One region of the Neorhizobium sp. P12A genome, then DNA from elsewhere that is predicted to be linked to it. Evidence: riboswitches for the same ligand, from Rfam matches in the RefSeq annotation. Region 1 holds a riboswitch; each other region holds the start of a gene.
What was found. A riboswitch is a leader RNA that binds a small molecule or an ion and turns the genes downstream of it on or off. The one in region 1 is predicted to bind cobalamin.
Positions count from the first base shown of each region.

Region 2: linked by a shared signal. The riboswitch ahead of bluB (5,6-dimethylbenzimidazole synthase) and the one ahead of cobU (bifunctional adenosylcobinamide kinase/adenosylcobinamide-phosphate guanylyltransferase) in region 1 are both predicted to bind cobalamin.
Region 3: linked by a shared signal. The riboswitch ahead of DTW90_RS10040 (aromatic ring-hydroxylating dioxygenase subunit alpha) and the one ahead of cobU (bifunctional adenosylcobinamide kinase/adenosylcobinamide-phosphate guanylyltransferase) in region 1 are both predicted to bind cobalamin.

Region 1 is NZ_QOVX01000001.1:52,954-57,345, forward strand. It holds gene cobN (cobaltochelatase subunit CobN) at 1-397, opposite strand, end outside; gene cobW (cobalamin biosynthesis protein CobW) at 407-1,456, opposite strand; gene cobU (bifunctional adenosylcobinamide kinase/adenosylcobinamide-phosphate guanylyltransferase) at 1,461-1,985, opposite strand; cobalamin riboswitch at 2,139-2,560, opposite strand; gene DTW90_RS00265 (chloride channel protein) at 2,768-4,392, shown strand, end outside.
Region 2 is NZ_QOVX01000006.1:274,438-278,829, reverse strand. It holds gene DTW90_RS19455 (TolB family protein) at 1-375, shown strand, start outside; gene DTW90_RS19450 (ankyrin repeat domain-containing protein) at 538-2,274, shown strand; cobalamin riboswitch at 2,315-2,528, shown strand; gene bluB (5,6-dimethylbenzimidazole synthase) at 2,571-3,296, shown strand; gene DTW90_RS19440 (DUF2865 domain-containing protein) at 3,256-4,392, opposite strand, start outside.
Region 3 is NZ_QOVX01000002.1:828,551-832,942, reverse strand. It holds gene DTW90_RS10045 (hybrid-cluster NAD(P)-dependent oxidoreductase) at 1-980, opposite strand, end outside; gene DTW90_RS10040 (aromatic ring-hydroxylating dioxygenase subunit alpha) at 982-2,223, opposite strand; cobalamin riboswitch at 2,334-2,535, opposite strand; gene DTW90_RS10035 (DUF6656 family protein) at 2,853-3,464, shown strand; gene DTW90_RS10030 (L-threonylcarbamoyladenylate synthase) at 3,531-4,392, shown strand, end outside.

The sequences.
Region 1 (4,392 bases):
CATCCAGCGCCACATTTGAAAACGGCGTCAGCCCCGGATCGGCTCGAGAATCTCCCGGCAGCACCGCAATCAGCGCTCCCTGACGAGCAGCGCAGGCATGCAGCGCCTCCAGCGCATAGTGGAAATAGCTCGCCCCGCCGAGCGCCCGAACGATGATCAGCTTCGCATGACACGCGGTACGCTCGATATAGGTATCGACCGACATCGGATGCTTAAGGCTCATCAGGCTGGCGAGCCTCAGGGAAAATCCGGCATTCCCGTGGCCGTGAGCCGCCGCGATAGCGGCGAGCTCCGTGTCGGCAGCCGACAGGAAAAGGATATCGCCTGGCGATTGGCCGAGATCAATCGCCTCGTCGCCATCGCTGATCGTACCCTTCTGTGCCAGCAGGAGATGCATCGTTCTGCCTTACACCAGCGCCTCGATCGCCCCGCGAACGACCGTCTCGTCCATATCGTGCAGGCCGATGACGACGAGCCGGGTCGCACGCGCTTCGCCAGATATCCATGCGCGGTCGAAATATTGATCGATGCGGCTGCCGACGGCCTGGATCTGCAGGCGCATCGGCTTGCCGGGAACATCGACGAAGCCCTTCAGGCGTAGCACGTCATGTTCCGCAATCACGCCCTTCAGCTTCTCGATGAAGGCATTGGGATCGGCGACGGCACCAAGCTCGACGACGAAACTGTCGAACTCGTCGTGGTCATGTGGCGCGCCGTCCTCGTGCTCCAGCTCGTGATGCGATTTGCGGTTCGCAATGTCCTCCTCCGTGCCGACGCCAAGGCCGAGCAGCACAGCGGCAGGCACGTCGCCGTTCTTTGCCTCGATCATCGTCGGCCGGCGATGCGTGCGCGAGGAGACCTCGGCGCGTACGCCGGCGATGCCTGCCGAGTCGAGAAGATCGGTCTTGTTGAGAACGATCAGGTCGGCGCAGGTCAGTTGGTCCTCGAAAAGCTCCTCGATCGGATTGTCGTGGTCGAGCGACGCGTCTTCGGCGCGGGCGGCATTGACCGCATCATGGTCGTCGGCGAAACGGCCGGCCGCAACCGCTGCGCTGTCGACCACGGTGATGACGCCATCGACGGTCACCTGCGTGCGGATATCCGGCCAGTTGAAGGCGGCAACGAGCGGCTGCGGCAGCGCAAGCCCCGAGGTCTCGATGACGATATGGTCCGGCCGGGCGTCGCGCTCTAGGAGCTTCGTCATGGTTGGGATGAAATCGTCGGCGACGGTGCAGCAGATGCAGCCGTTGGTCAGCTCGATAATATCGTCCTCGGTGCAGTTTTCCGCGCCGCAGCCCTTCAGCACGTCGCCGTCGACGCCGAGATCGCCGAATTCGTTGATGATCAACGCGATCTTCTTGCCGCCGGTATTCTGCAGCAGGTTGCGGATCATCGTCGTCTTGCCGGCACCGAGAAAGCCGGTGATGACGGTGGCTGGAATTTTCTGCTGGTTCATCAAATCAACCCTTCATTTTCAGCGGCAGACCGGCCGCAACGAAATAAACTTCCGCGACTTGCGCCGCGATCATCTGGTGGAGGCGTCCGGCATGGTCGCGAAAGGCGCGCGCCATTGCATTGTCCGGCACGATCCCGAGCCCGACCTCGTTGGAGACGAGGACGAGCCGCGCTTTCGCATTCGGCAGGTATTCTGAAAGAGCGGCAAATTCCGCCGCAATGTCGCGCTCCTCCATCATCAGGTTCGTGACCCAGAGCGTCAGGCAATCGATCAGGATGACCCGCCCCTCGCCGTCGATGTCGGCAAGGCGAGAGACGAGATCAAGCGGCTCTTCATACGTCGTCCAGAGATCGCCGCGATCCGCCCGATGCTGCGCAATCCGCGACCGCATCTCGTCGTCCCACGCCCGCCCGGTCGCCACATAGTGACGATCGAGGCCAGAGGACGTCACCAGCGATTCAGCAAAGCGCGACTTGCCCGATCGGGCGCCGCCGAGGATGAGAACAGAGATGAAGGATGGGGATGTCATTTGCGCCGCCGATCGTCACGCATGGAGATGCTGCGCGGCGCTCGATGCGGCGAATATGGTCGCGCGAGCATCCGAAAACGGATGCCGAAATGGTTTCACAGCCATGACAACCTCCGTGCTGGCAGCGGAGCTTTCGCCCCTTGAGCTATGGGCTCTTCGCCCGGCACGCATGGCAGGTCTCCTGGCTCGCGGTTTGAGGCGCGGCGACCGGGGCAGACCGAAGTCGGTCGCCTGAGCAGACCGAAACGGTCGCCCCGGGTCGTGCGCCAGCGGGTCGTCCTCGCCTTCCCGGCAGTCATCATGAAAAGGTGGACGATTCGTAGAATTAGAGGCGTCCAACCCCGGCTGATCATGATGCCACGCCAGTGGCTTTTCCGGCTTCCGGTCTTTTTCGCCCGTCCCCACCATTGGGAACCGTCTGCGAAAAAGCTTTAAAACCGGACAGAAGACCCTGACCGCTCTACAGTCGCGGGGTCGGCTGTGATGAAAACGCCCGGCTTGGGTCCGTCCCGTCACATTCCCTTTTCATCCCTTGCGACGACCGCCGCCCGGGAACCATCCGTTATGAAGCCCGATGGTTACGGAAACCGCCATTCCGAGTCAATCGCATTCGGCGGACGGAAAACGGCCGGGACCTTGCCCCGGCAGCCATTATTTTTCGACGCGAGGGGCAATTGGCGGGAAAAAGGAAGAAGATGTCGGTCTTTTGCCGTAATTCTTTGACCTTAGCAGTCTATAGACTGCTTCAAGCTTTCGAATGCCTGTAAAAGTTCGTCCTCCCGATGCTGCAGAAATTCAAACAGCGCCGTTTTGGCGCCCTGTATTCCTTCTTTGATCTCGGCCGCATGAGAGCTGCGTTGCGTCGCAGCGAGCTCGGTATGATCTTTGCCGGCGCTTTCGTCGGGATCACATCCGGCTGCGCGGTCACCGCTATGAGCGTGATATCGCGGACGATGCACACGCTGATCTTCGGTATCGACGACTCAGGGCGCTTGAGTTCGGCGCAGGTTGACGACAAGTTCCTGCTGCTCGCATCTCCTGTTGTCGGCGGCATCGTCCTGGGCCTGATGATCTTCATTCTGGCCAAGACCCGCAAGAAGCCGATGGTCGACCCGATCGAAGCGAACGCCTTGCATGGCGGCCGGCTGTCGCTGACCGACAGCATCCTGGTCGCCGTGCAGAATCTCATTTCGAACGGCTTCGGCGCTTCCGTCGGCCTCGAGGCCGGCTACACCCAGATCGCGGCAGGAATAGCGTCAAAGCTCGGCTACAAACTTCAGCTTCGCCGCTCCGATCTCAGAACGCTCGTCGGCTGTGGCGCCGCCGGCGCCATCGCCGCCGCCTTCAACGCACCGCTGACCGGTGCTTTTTACGCCTTCGAGCTCATCATCGGCACCTATTCGATCATCACGCTGACGCCCGTCGTCGTCTCCGCACTGATCTCCACCCTCGTGGCGCGCCTTCTCTCCGGCAACGATTTCAACATCGACGTCGGCGATTTCGGCAGCGTCGTTCCGGCGGACTATATTCCGGCGCTCTTGCTCGGCGCTTTCTGCGCCGGCGCCGGAATCCTGATCATGCAGGGCGTTTCCTTCATCGAGGAACTGGCGCGAAAGAGCTCCATCGCATTGCCCTTCCGTCCGGCACTCGGCGGTATCGTTGTCGGCCTCCTCGCCCTGATAACGCCGCAGGTGCTTTCGGCGGGTCACGGCGCCCTGCATCTCAATCTCGCCAACACCATCGCAATCCCGACGCTGATCGGCATTCTGCTCCTGAAATCCCTAGCGTCAGCCGTCTCGATCGGCTCCGGTTTCAGAGGCGGCCTGTTCTTCGCCTCGCTTTTCATGGGCGCCTTGCTTGGCAAGATCTTCGCCTATTCCGCCCCCTATTTCGATCACGCGACGCTGACGCCGGTTATCTACGCTGTCGTTGGCATGAGTTCGCTTGCCGTCGCTATCATCGGCGGCCCGCTGACCATGACCTTCCTCGCGCTGGAAATCACCGGCGACTTCCCGATCACCGCGCTGGTGCTTGCCGCCGTCATCACCTCGTCGCTCGTCGTCCGCTCGACCTTCGGCTACTCCTTCGCGACCTGGCGTTTTCACCTTCGCGGCGAGAGCATTCGCAGCGCCCACGATGTCGGCTGGATCCGCAGCCTGACGGTCGGCCGGATGATGCGCGAAGACGTGCGCACCGCCAGCGTCAACATAACGGTCGAGGAGTTCCGCCACGACTTCCCGATCGGCTCGACCCAGCGCGTGATCCTTGTCGACGACGCCGACAAATATGCCGGCATCGTGCTTGTACCTGATATCTACGCAAGCCCGGTGGACAAGAACGACGAAGGCAAGCGCATCGCTGACTTCACCAAATACCGGAACGATTTCCTGCAGCCGCAAATGAACGC
Region 2 (4,392 bases), on a different contig from region 1:
GAAGGGCGCAATGACGGGCCGGACTATTCGGCTGACGGCAATTGGATTTACTTCAATTCCAGCCGCACCGGCCTGATGCAGATCTGGCGTGTCAAGACCGATGGTTCTGCCGTCGAGCGGATAACGGACAGCAACTACGGCGACTGGTTTCCGCATCCGTCACCCAGGGGTGACAAAGTCGTCTTCATCTCCTACGACCCCGATGTGTTTGATCATCCGCGCGACCTGAACGTTCGGGTGCGCATGATGGATGCGGATGGCGGCAATGTCGAAACGCTGTTCGATCTGTTCGGTGGCCAGGGCACGATGAATTCGCCCAATTGGTCACCGGATGGTGATGAATTCGCCTTCGTTCGCTATGAGCCGGCGGCCTGAGGCCGCTGGACAGCGCGGATTTTTGCCGATAGCTTTTGATCGTTCGCAGGGCACATCCGATCCGCGGGAAGGGCAAGGCCCACCTGATGAATGATTTTTAGACTGCCACACCTCTTTTCAGTCTGTGGGCGCGGATACCGGACGTTATGAAAGGAGGTCTCCGTGACCACACGCTCCCTGGCGGCGAACGCCACGCTCGATTCCGTGAAAAAGCAGGCGAAAGCCTTTTTGAAAGCCGTGCAAACAGGCGATACGTCGGCGCTTGCGCGCGTGACGCCGTATTTCGCTGACGCTGCAGCAGTCGGGCTGCAGGATATCCAGCTGGTAACGGCTCGCGAATACGGGTTCTCGAGCTGGACCAAGCTCAAGGACCATCTGGAGCGATCGGGTAGCCGGGATGAGGCGAGGGATCAGCTTGCCAATCGCTTCCTGTCGCTTGCGACCGTGTCCTATTTCTCGCGTATTCCCGCCGATCCCGCCCGTTTCGACGAGGCCGTGGAGCTCCTTGACGCGCATCCCGATATTGCCGACGATAGCATCCATGTTGCCGCAGCGATGGGCGATGCGGCACGCGTCGCCCGCTGGCTGGACCGGCAGCCGCAATTGATCGAGCGAAAGGGCGGTCCCTACGATTGGCAGCCGTTGCTTTATGCTGCCTATGCCCGTCTTCCCGGCCATTCCACTCTCGACGTCGGCCGACTGCTGATCGCGCGTGGAGCCGATCCGAATGCCCTCTTTCTCGACAATGGCCAATATCGCTTCACGGCGTTGACCGGCGTCTTCGGGCAGGGAGAGGCTGGGAAAATCCGGCAGCCGGAACATCCGGGCTATATGACATTCGCGCGGCTGCTGCTTGACGCCGGCGCGAACGTCAATGACAGCCAGGCGCTCTACAACAGGATGTTCGAGCCGGATAATTCCTGCCTCGAACTGCTGCTCGAATATGGATTGAGCGCCAGCGACCGGAACAATTGGTCCGTGCGGGAAGATGGGAAGCTGGTCGAGAATTCGCAGACCGTGTTCGACTATCAACTCGCCTGGGCTCTGGAAAAGCGGATGCCGCAGCGGGTGCGGCTATTGGTCGAGCATGGCGCCGACGTCAACCGGCCGGTCAATGGGCGCACGCCCTATGAGTGGGCGCGGCTCGGCAACGAGAAGGAGTTGGTGGCCTATCTCGTGCAGCATGGAGCGGTCGCGGTTCGTCTGAAGGCGGAGGATTGGGCCTATGTCGCCATCATGAATAGCGAGCATCCAATCGATTATTTGCCGAGAATGATGGCGGCGCAGCAGACCAGCCCCGCCGATGTCCAGCGAAAGCACCCAACCATGCTGCATGAGGCCGCAGGCGAAAATGCCCTTGAGGCGGTTCGTCGGATGCTGGCGCTTGGTTTGGATGTGAACGCGATGACTAGCCGCACGCCGCTGCATGAAGCAGCACTCCACGGTCACATCGAAATGGTAAAACTGCTGATCGAGCATGGTGCCGATCCCACGATCCGCGATCCCTACTATCACGCGCCGCCGATCGGTTGGGCGGACTATAACGGCCATGCCGATATGGTGGAGTTCCTGAAGACGCAGCCGCTCGATATCTTTGCGGCGGCCGCCTTTGGTGAGATCGGGCAGCTGGAAGCATTGCTGGACGCGGATCCATCGTTGCTCGACCGGCGTTTTGAGAGCCTTCGACGATCCGGTGCGCCGAGCCCGGACCGAGATTGGCTGACGCCGCTGGGCTTTGCCATTCTCAATCATCGCGCCGATGCGGCGGCGCTCCTTGTCGGCCGCGGCGCCGATCGCTCCATTCGGGATGCCTCGGGACGTTCCTACGGCGATCTGGCGCGGGAGACGGGCGATGAGGCAATCATGAGGCTGTTCAGGAGGCCCGTTTCCTCTCGTTGAGACGTGTTGGCGATCCGCTTGCTTTCGGTAGGCGGATCGCGCATAGCTTTGATCGTCAGGTGCCCGTGCCAAGCGGGAGAATCGGGAAGCCGGTCAAAATCCGGCGCGTGCCCAACGCTGTGAGGCGGATGTCTGTCGCAGGAAAGAACTTTCGAATGTTCTTTCATATGGATGCCACTGGTTGTTAAACCGGGAAGGTAGCGAGAGGCAATCGAAGCCAAGCCAGAAGACCGGCCTGACGCGATAGGCCAAACCGCGCGGACGGCGGTGAGGTCGGCATTGTTGGGGATTTGACGATGCGACCCGATCCGAAGGATTTTCTTGTCCGTTCACAGGCATTTTCCGCGGCTGAACGAGAAGCTGTCTACCGCGCCATCGAAACACGGCGGGATGTTCGCGACCAGTTTCTGCCCGATCCGTTGCCCGATGCGCTGATTGCGCGTCTGCTCGGGGCCGCGCATAGCGCGCCGTCCGTCGGTTTCATGCAGCCCTGGAGTTTCGTGCTTGTCCGCGATCCCTTGGTTCGTGAGGCTGCGTGGCAGGCGTTCCAGCACGCTAACGACGAGGCGGCTCAGATGTTTAAGGGTGAGCGGGCCGTCAGCTATCGTTCCCTGAAGCTTGAAGGTATCCGCAAGGCGCCGCTCAGCATATGCGTCACCTGCGATCCTGACCGGGCCGGGCCGGTCGTGCTTGGACGCACGCATAATCCGCGCATGGATTCCTACTCCACGGTTTGCGCCATCCAGAACCTGTGGCTTGCCGCGCGTGCCGAAGGTGTCGGCATGGGCTGGGTCAGCATCTTCCATGATGCCGATATTAGGCTGCTGCTCGGCATTCCCGATAGAATCGAGATCGTTGCCTGGCTCTGCCTCGGCTATGTTGATGAGCTCTACAGTGAACCGGAACTGGCGGTTAAGGGATGGCGACAGCGGCTGTCGCTGGACGATCTCGTCTTCAGTGACCGCTGGGGTGAGGTTGGCCCTATTGCTCCGGCTGGGGGCCAGGCGCCAGGGGATGTTTGAGGTCGATCTTTCCCTCATCCGTCGACAGGAATTGCGGGCCGACCTGGCGGATCTTCCTGGCCGTCGGATCGTAAGGGCGGTCGGCTGGTGCGGGCTGGGCCGTCGTTGCAGTCTGCGGCTGGGGTGAGGGTGGCTTGGTCGTCGTGATCGTCGTTATGGAGCTATAGGGCGCGGCTGGCTGCGGCTGGACGCTCTGTGGCTGAATGCTGGCCTTCTCGCGCTGCATTTCTTCGTAATAGGCCGACATGTTGCAGGTGCAGGACGACTTCTCGCCGGGCGCGCGCTTGCGATAGGCAAAGGCGTAAGGCATGGCGCTGTAGGGCGCGCCTGTTGCCGCAGAGACCATTTCCGAGGATTCCTGGTTCGGCAAATAGCGGAAATAAAGTTCCGTCGGAACGCCGGGGCACATGCGCGAGCAGGTTTCCGCGTCATGCTGAAAATTGACCGGCGAGGCATTGGTGGTCAGCGGGAAGAAGCCGCCATCGCAGGTCCGCACGCAGACCGTCTGCAGGCCCGCGCCATAGGGACCGCCGGTGGGATAGTTCATCGGTGCGGCCTGGTAATAGTCATAGCCCGGCTGCGGGCCGCCGCTTCTGTCCATCGGCTGGATGAACGTGTCGGTCCGCATCGCCTGCTGCTCTGGTGTCGCGGGCACTTCGGGGCGATTGGTGATGATCGTATCGGGATTAGCCGCTGCGGAATCCTCGCATCCGTTTTGCCGGAGTGCCGTTTCAAGCTGATCGCGCAACACATCGTCTGAGCCGCCGGCGCGCTGGCTTTCGTCACGCCGCTCGATGAGAAATTGCAGGTCTTCCTGCAGGCGGCCAAGCGAGGTTTCGAGCTGATCGCAAACGGCGGCGTCCTGCCCGTTGATAATTACCCCACTGCCGGAGTGGCAGCCGCGATCCTGCATCTCCGCCTGAAGCCTGCGGACCGCCGATGTCTGCTCGTCGATGGCGTTTGAATATCTGCGGACCGAATGCGAGGTGCTGACGACCTCGGGGATGTTGGCGAGCCGTCCGTGGAGTTCGTCACAAACCGACTGGTTCTGCGCGGCGACCGGCGTAGCTGCGATCAGGGGCAATAGAAAAAATAA
Region 3 (4,392 bases), on a different contig from region 1:
GAGAGCTTCATCACGCGGCAGGTGCCGCAGAGGCCGGATTCGCAGGCGGCTCCGATGCGCACGCCGGCGCCGCGGGCTGCCTGAAGGATCGTCTGGCCCGACGGGCAGGAAACCTCCTTGCCGGCCATGGTGAACCGGATGGAGGTCGCAGCTTGCGCGGCGCCGTCGTCGCTGACCTCGGCGAGCGGCGTCGGGGCCTGAGCCGGCTGGAAGCTTTCCTGATGGTAGCGTTCCATATCGAAACCATGCGCTTCCAGCATGGACCGGACGCTGTCCATGAAGACCTCAGGGCCGCAGCAGAAGATCGTGCGGTCCATGAAATCGGGCGCCAGCAGCGCGATCTTCGCCTTGTCGATGCGGCCCTTGAGGCCGGACCACAGGTCGGTGCGCGCGCAGGCCTCGACGATGAAGCCGAGGTTGAGGTTCGGCATGAAGCGGGCGAGATATTCCAGCTCCGACCGGAAGATGATCTCCGATGGCCCGCGCGAACAGTTGATGAAGGTGATGTCGGACATCGGCGCGGTGTCGGCCATATAGCGCGTCATCGACATCATCGGCGTGATGCCGGATCCGGCCGAGACCAGCAGGTATTTTTCGCCGGGATGGCGGATATGGGTGAAATCGCCGAGCGGCCCGAAGGCGCGAATGCGCATGCCGGGCTTCAGGTTCTCGAACATCCAGCGCGTGCCGATGCTGCTTGCCTGCGCCTTGACCGTGACCGCGATCGAGAAGGGCCGCGATGGGGTCGAGGACAGCGTATAGGTGCGCATGACCGACTGTTCCGGTCCGACCGGAATTTCAAGCGTGACGAACTGGCCCGGCAGATAGCGGAACCAGTTGTCCTTATCGGAGCGGAACGTGAAGGTCATCACGTCTGGCGCCTCCGGCGTTGCCGACAGGCATTCAAGGAGATGCTGCCTGTCGCTCCAGGGCTTCATCTCGTCCAGGTGCTGGTGTCGTACCGAAAGCGCCATGTTCATCTCACGCCACCGCCGACAGTTTCTGATCGCCCTGGAGGCGATTGATCATGAAGTTCGAATACCATTCGACGAACTGCATGACGCCGCCTTCGTGCATTTCCGAATAGGGACCGGGCTCATAGGCCGGGGAATGGATGCCGAAGGCATTTTCCTCGACGATGCGGCGGTCCTGATCGTTGGTCTCGGTCCAGACGTGGGTCAGTTCCTCGAGATCGTAATCGACGCCTTCGACCGCATCCTTGTGGACGAGCCACTTGGTCGTAACGGCCGTTTCCTCGGCATTGAGCGGCAGGACTCGGAAAGAGATCGCGTGGTCTCCGAGGACGTGGTTCCAGGTGGTCGGATAGTGGAAGAGAAGCATGGTGCCGATGCCACCGAGGCTGACATCATCCGACAGCTGGCGCTTGACGGCGCGCTGTCCGCTCATCGTGTAGCTTTCAGCACCCTCGATCAGCGGCATGCGGGTCGTGCGGTACTGGCCGTCGGCGGAGAGCTTGAATTCGCTTGGCAGGCCGGCGGCCTCACAATGCTGCCAGTGGGCGACGATAACAGGGTCGCTCATCGCGCCCTGGACGCCCGACACGGTCGGTGCTTCCGGGAAGGTGCGGCAGAGCTCCGGATGGTTGCCGGCGCAATGGTAGCATTCGCGGTTGTTTTCCCAGACGAGCTTCCAATTGCCCTTTTCGATGATCGTGCTCTGGAAGGCGACCTTCGCCTCGCTGAGGCGATGCGGCTTCATGTAGGGCTCGATCGAGGCCCGGACGGGGGCGAAGTCAGGTGCGTTCTGCGCCAAGCAGATGAAGATATAGCCGCCGACACTCTCGCAATGGACCTGCTTGAGGTTGAACTGTGTCTTGTCGAAATCCTCGGCCATCTGACGGGCGAAGAGCAGCGAGCCGTCGAGCTCGTAGGTCCACTGATGGTAGGGACAGACAAGCTTTGCCGACGAGCCGCGCTCCGACGTGCAGACGCGGGAGCCGCGGTGGCGGCAGCTGTTGTGCAGCGCGCGGATCTGACCGTCGCGACCGCGGACGATGACGATGGGGTAATCGCCGATCTGGACCGTGAAGTAGTTGCCGGCCTTCGGGATCTCGCAGTCATGGCCGATGAACAGCCAGTCGCGATAATAGATCAGTTCCATGTCGAGCTTGAAATAGTCCTGGTCGATGTAGAAGGGCTGCTCCAGGCTGAAGCCTTCACGGCGGTTCTTCAGCTGCCGAAGAACGGTATTGCGAATATCCATTGTCATATCCTCATGCGCTTTCGCCGCTCTGGAGACGGAGGACATGGTTGGACGGCCGGCTGCGTGCCGGTGCCAAACTGCCTCCGGCCGCCCACCGCGACCAGTTCAGGTCAAAACATGCTCCCAATGGCTGGTTTCCGGGCTCAGGAGCCGTTCCCGTAGGAACTTCGCGGCGCCTTCCCAGGCGTTTCGCCCAGTGGCCTTATTGCCGCGATCCACTCCACCACCGTTGCGGGGGCAGCGCCGGAATTTGACCGGCTTCCCAATTCTCCGCCTCCCCTAGCAGGCGGCACCTTGAGATTTCGTCCCATATAATCATCAGCCGGTGGCGGCGCGTGGCTGCAATGCGACATCGACTTCGAAATTGACGACGCAAGCGATCCTGCCGCTGCACATCCGCATATATTGCAACACAATCAGGGTATTAGACGGTATGCTCGGCGGGTCACGGATGTTCCGGACAATGATTTCCCATGTATCGCCAGGCTTCATATCGCGTTTGCGACAGCCGCTGGAAACCGGGTCTTTCCGACCCGAATAACAACGCAGGACGCGCGAGCCGATTTAAGCCCGGGTTAAGGCAAGGCCCCTATCCTGAATAGAGATACCAATTGCGGCGAGTGACGATCATGGCAAAGCTCAGATATTTCGATGCACGCAAGCCGTACGAAGCCGAGCAGCAACGTCCCGCCGCGGTACACTCCGAATTCCTCCGAACGGGCCGCATCATTCGCACCAAGGCCAACTGGCTTTCCGAGGAGCGCCGCTATCTCACTCATGAAGAGGTTGCTGAGAGGACGGCCGCGAAGCTGCAGGCAGCCGGCGAGAAGACGCATGACCGGCTGAACAATTTTCACCGCGCCATCCAGTTTCCGAAGATGATCTTTCATCGCACGCTGGCGGACAGTCCCCATCTCGGCTACTGCCATGTCACGGCATCACGGACGCAATTTGCCAAGTTCGACCATGTGAACTGGGCCTTCTACATCGCGAACTTCTTTGCCAAGATCGGCGAGAACGATAATTTCTTCGAGGAAATAGACCTCAGGATGTCGCGCATGTATTTCGCGGTTGCGGTCCAGCCCAACAAAGACTCGCAAGACAAGTCGCTGACGATCGACCGCACGATCCGCAGCAACGGCGTCCTTTTCCGCACCCACGACCCGCAAGTCGCTATCCGCAACGTCCTGCTGCTGGGCGCGCGAAACGAGCAGCTTCGGGAAATCATCCGGCAACTTTGAGCGGCCTTTCGGATTGATCGGCCATTGCGATCGGACTAATGACTGCCTGAACGGAAACGGCAGGTCATGGCAAGACATATCGACATCCTGAAAAGCCCCGATGCAGCGATAAAGGAAGCATGCGCAGTGCTGGCGCAAGGCTTCCCGATCGGCATGCCGACCGAGACGGTCTATGGACTTGCTGCCGACGCGACCAATCCTGTCGCCATTACCCACATCTATGAAACCAAGGGCCGCCCGCGCTTCAATCCGCTGATCTGCCATATGGCCGATCTCGCCATGGCAGAACAGCATGCCGAATTCGATCCGATATCGCGTCGTCTTGCCGAAGCCTTCTGGCCGGGACCGCTTACCATCATCGTTCCGCTGAAACCGGACAGCAATATCCACTCGCTGGCAACGGCCGGTCTCGATACGGTCGGCATCCGCGTGCCCAAGGGTTTTGCCGGCAACCTCATCCAAGCTTTCGGCAGACCGCTCGCCGCACCGAGCGCCAATACATCAGGCCAGATCAGCGCCACCAGCGCTGCCCATGTCGATGAGGATCTCGGCGAGAAGATTGAGCTCATCCTCGATGCCGGGGCGAGCGCGGTCGGCGTCGAATCCACCATCGTCAAGGTCGAGGACGGCAAGCTGCGGCTGCTGCGGCCGGGCGGACTGGCGGCCTCGGAGATCGAACGCGTCGCCGGCCAGCGGCTTTTGCGTTCCGGCAAGGCGTCGGCAGCCATCGAGGCGCCGGGCATGCTGGCGTCGCACTACGCGCCCGGTGCCGCGGTTCGTCTTGCCGCTACCGCAGTCGAGCCTGACGAAGCCCTGATCCTGTTCGGCGCAGCCGAGATAAAAGGCGCAAATCGCGCAAAGACAGTGCTCAATCTCAGCCCCCGCGGCGATCTGGCCGAGGCGGCAGCCAATCTTTTCGACTATATGA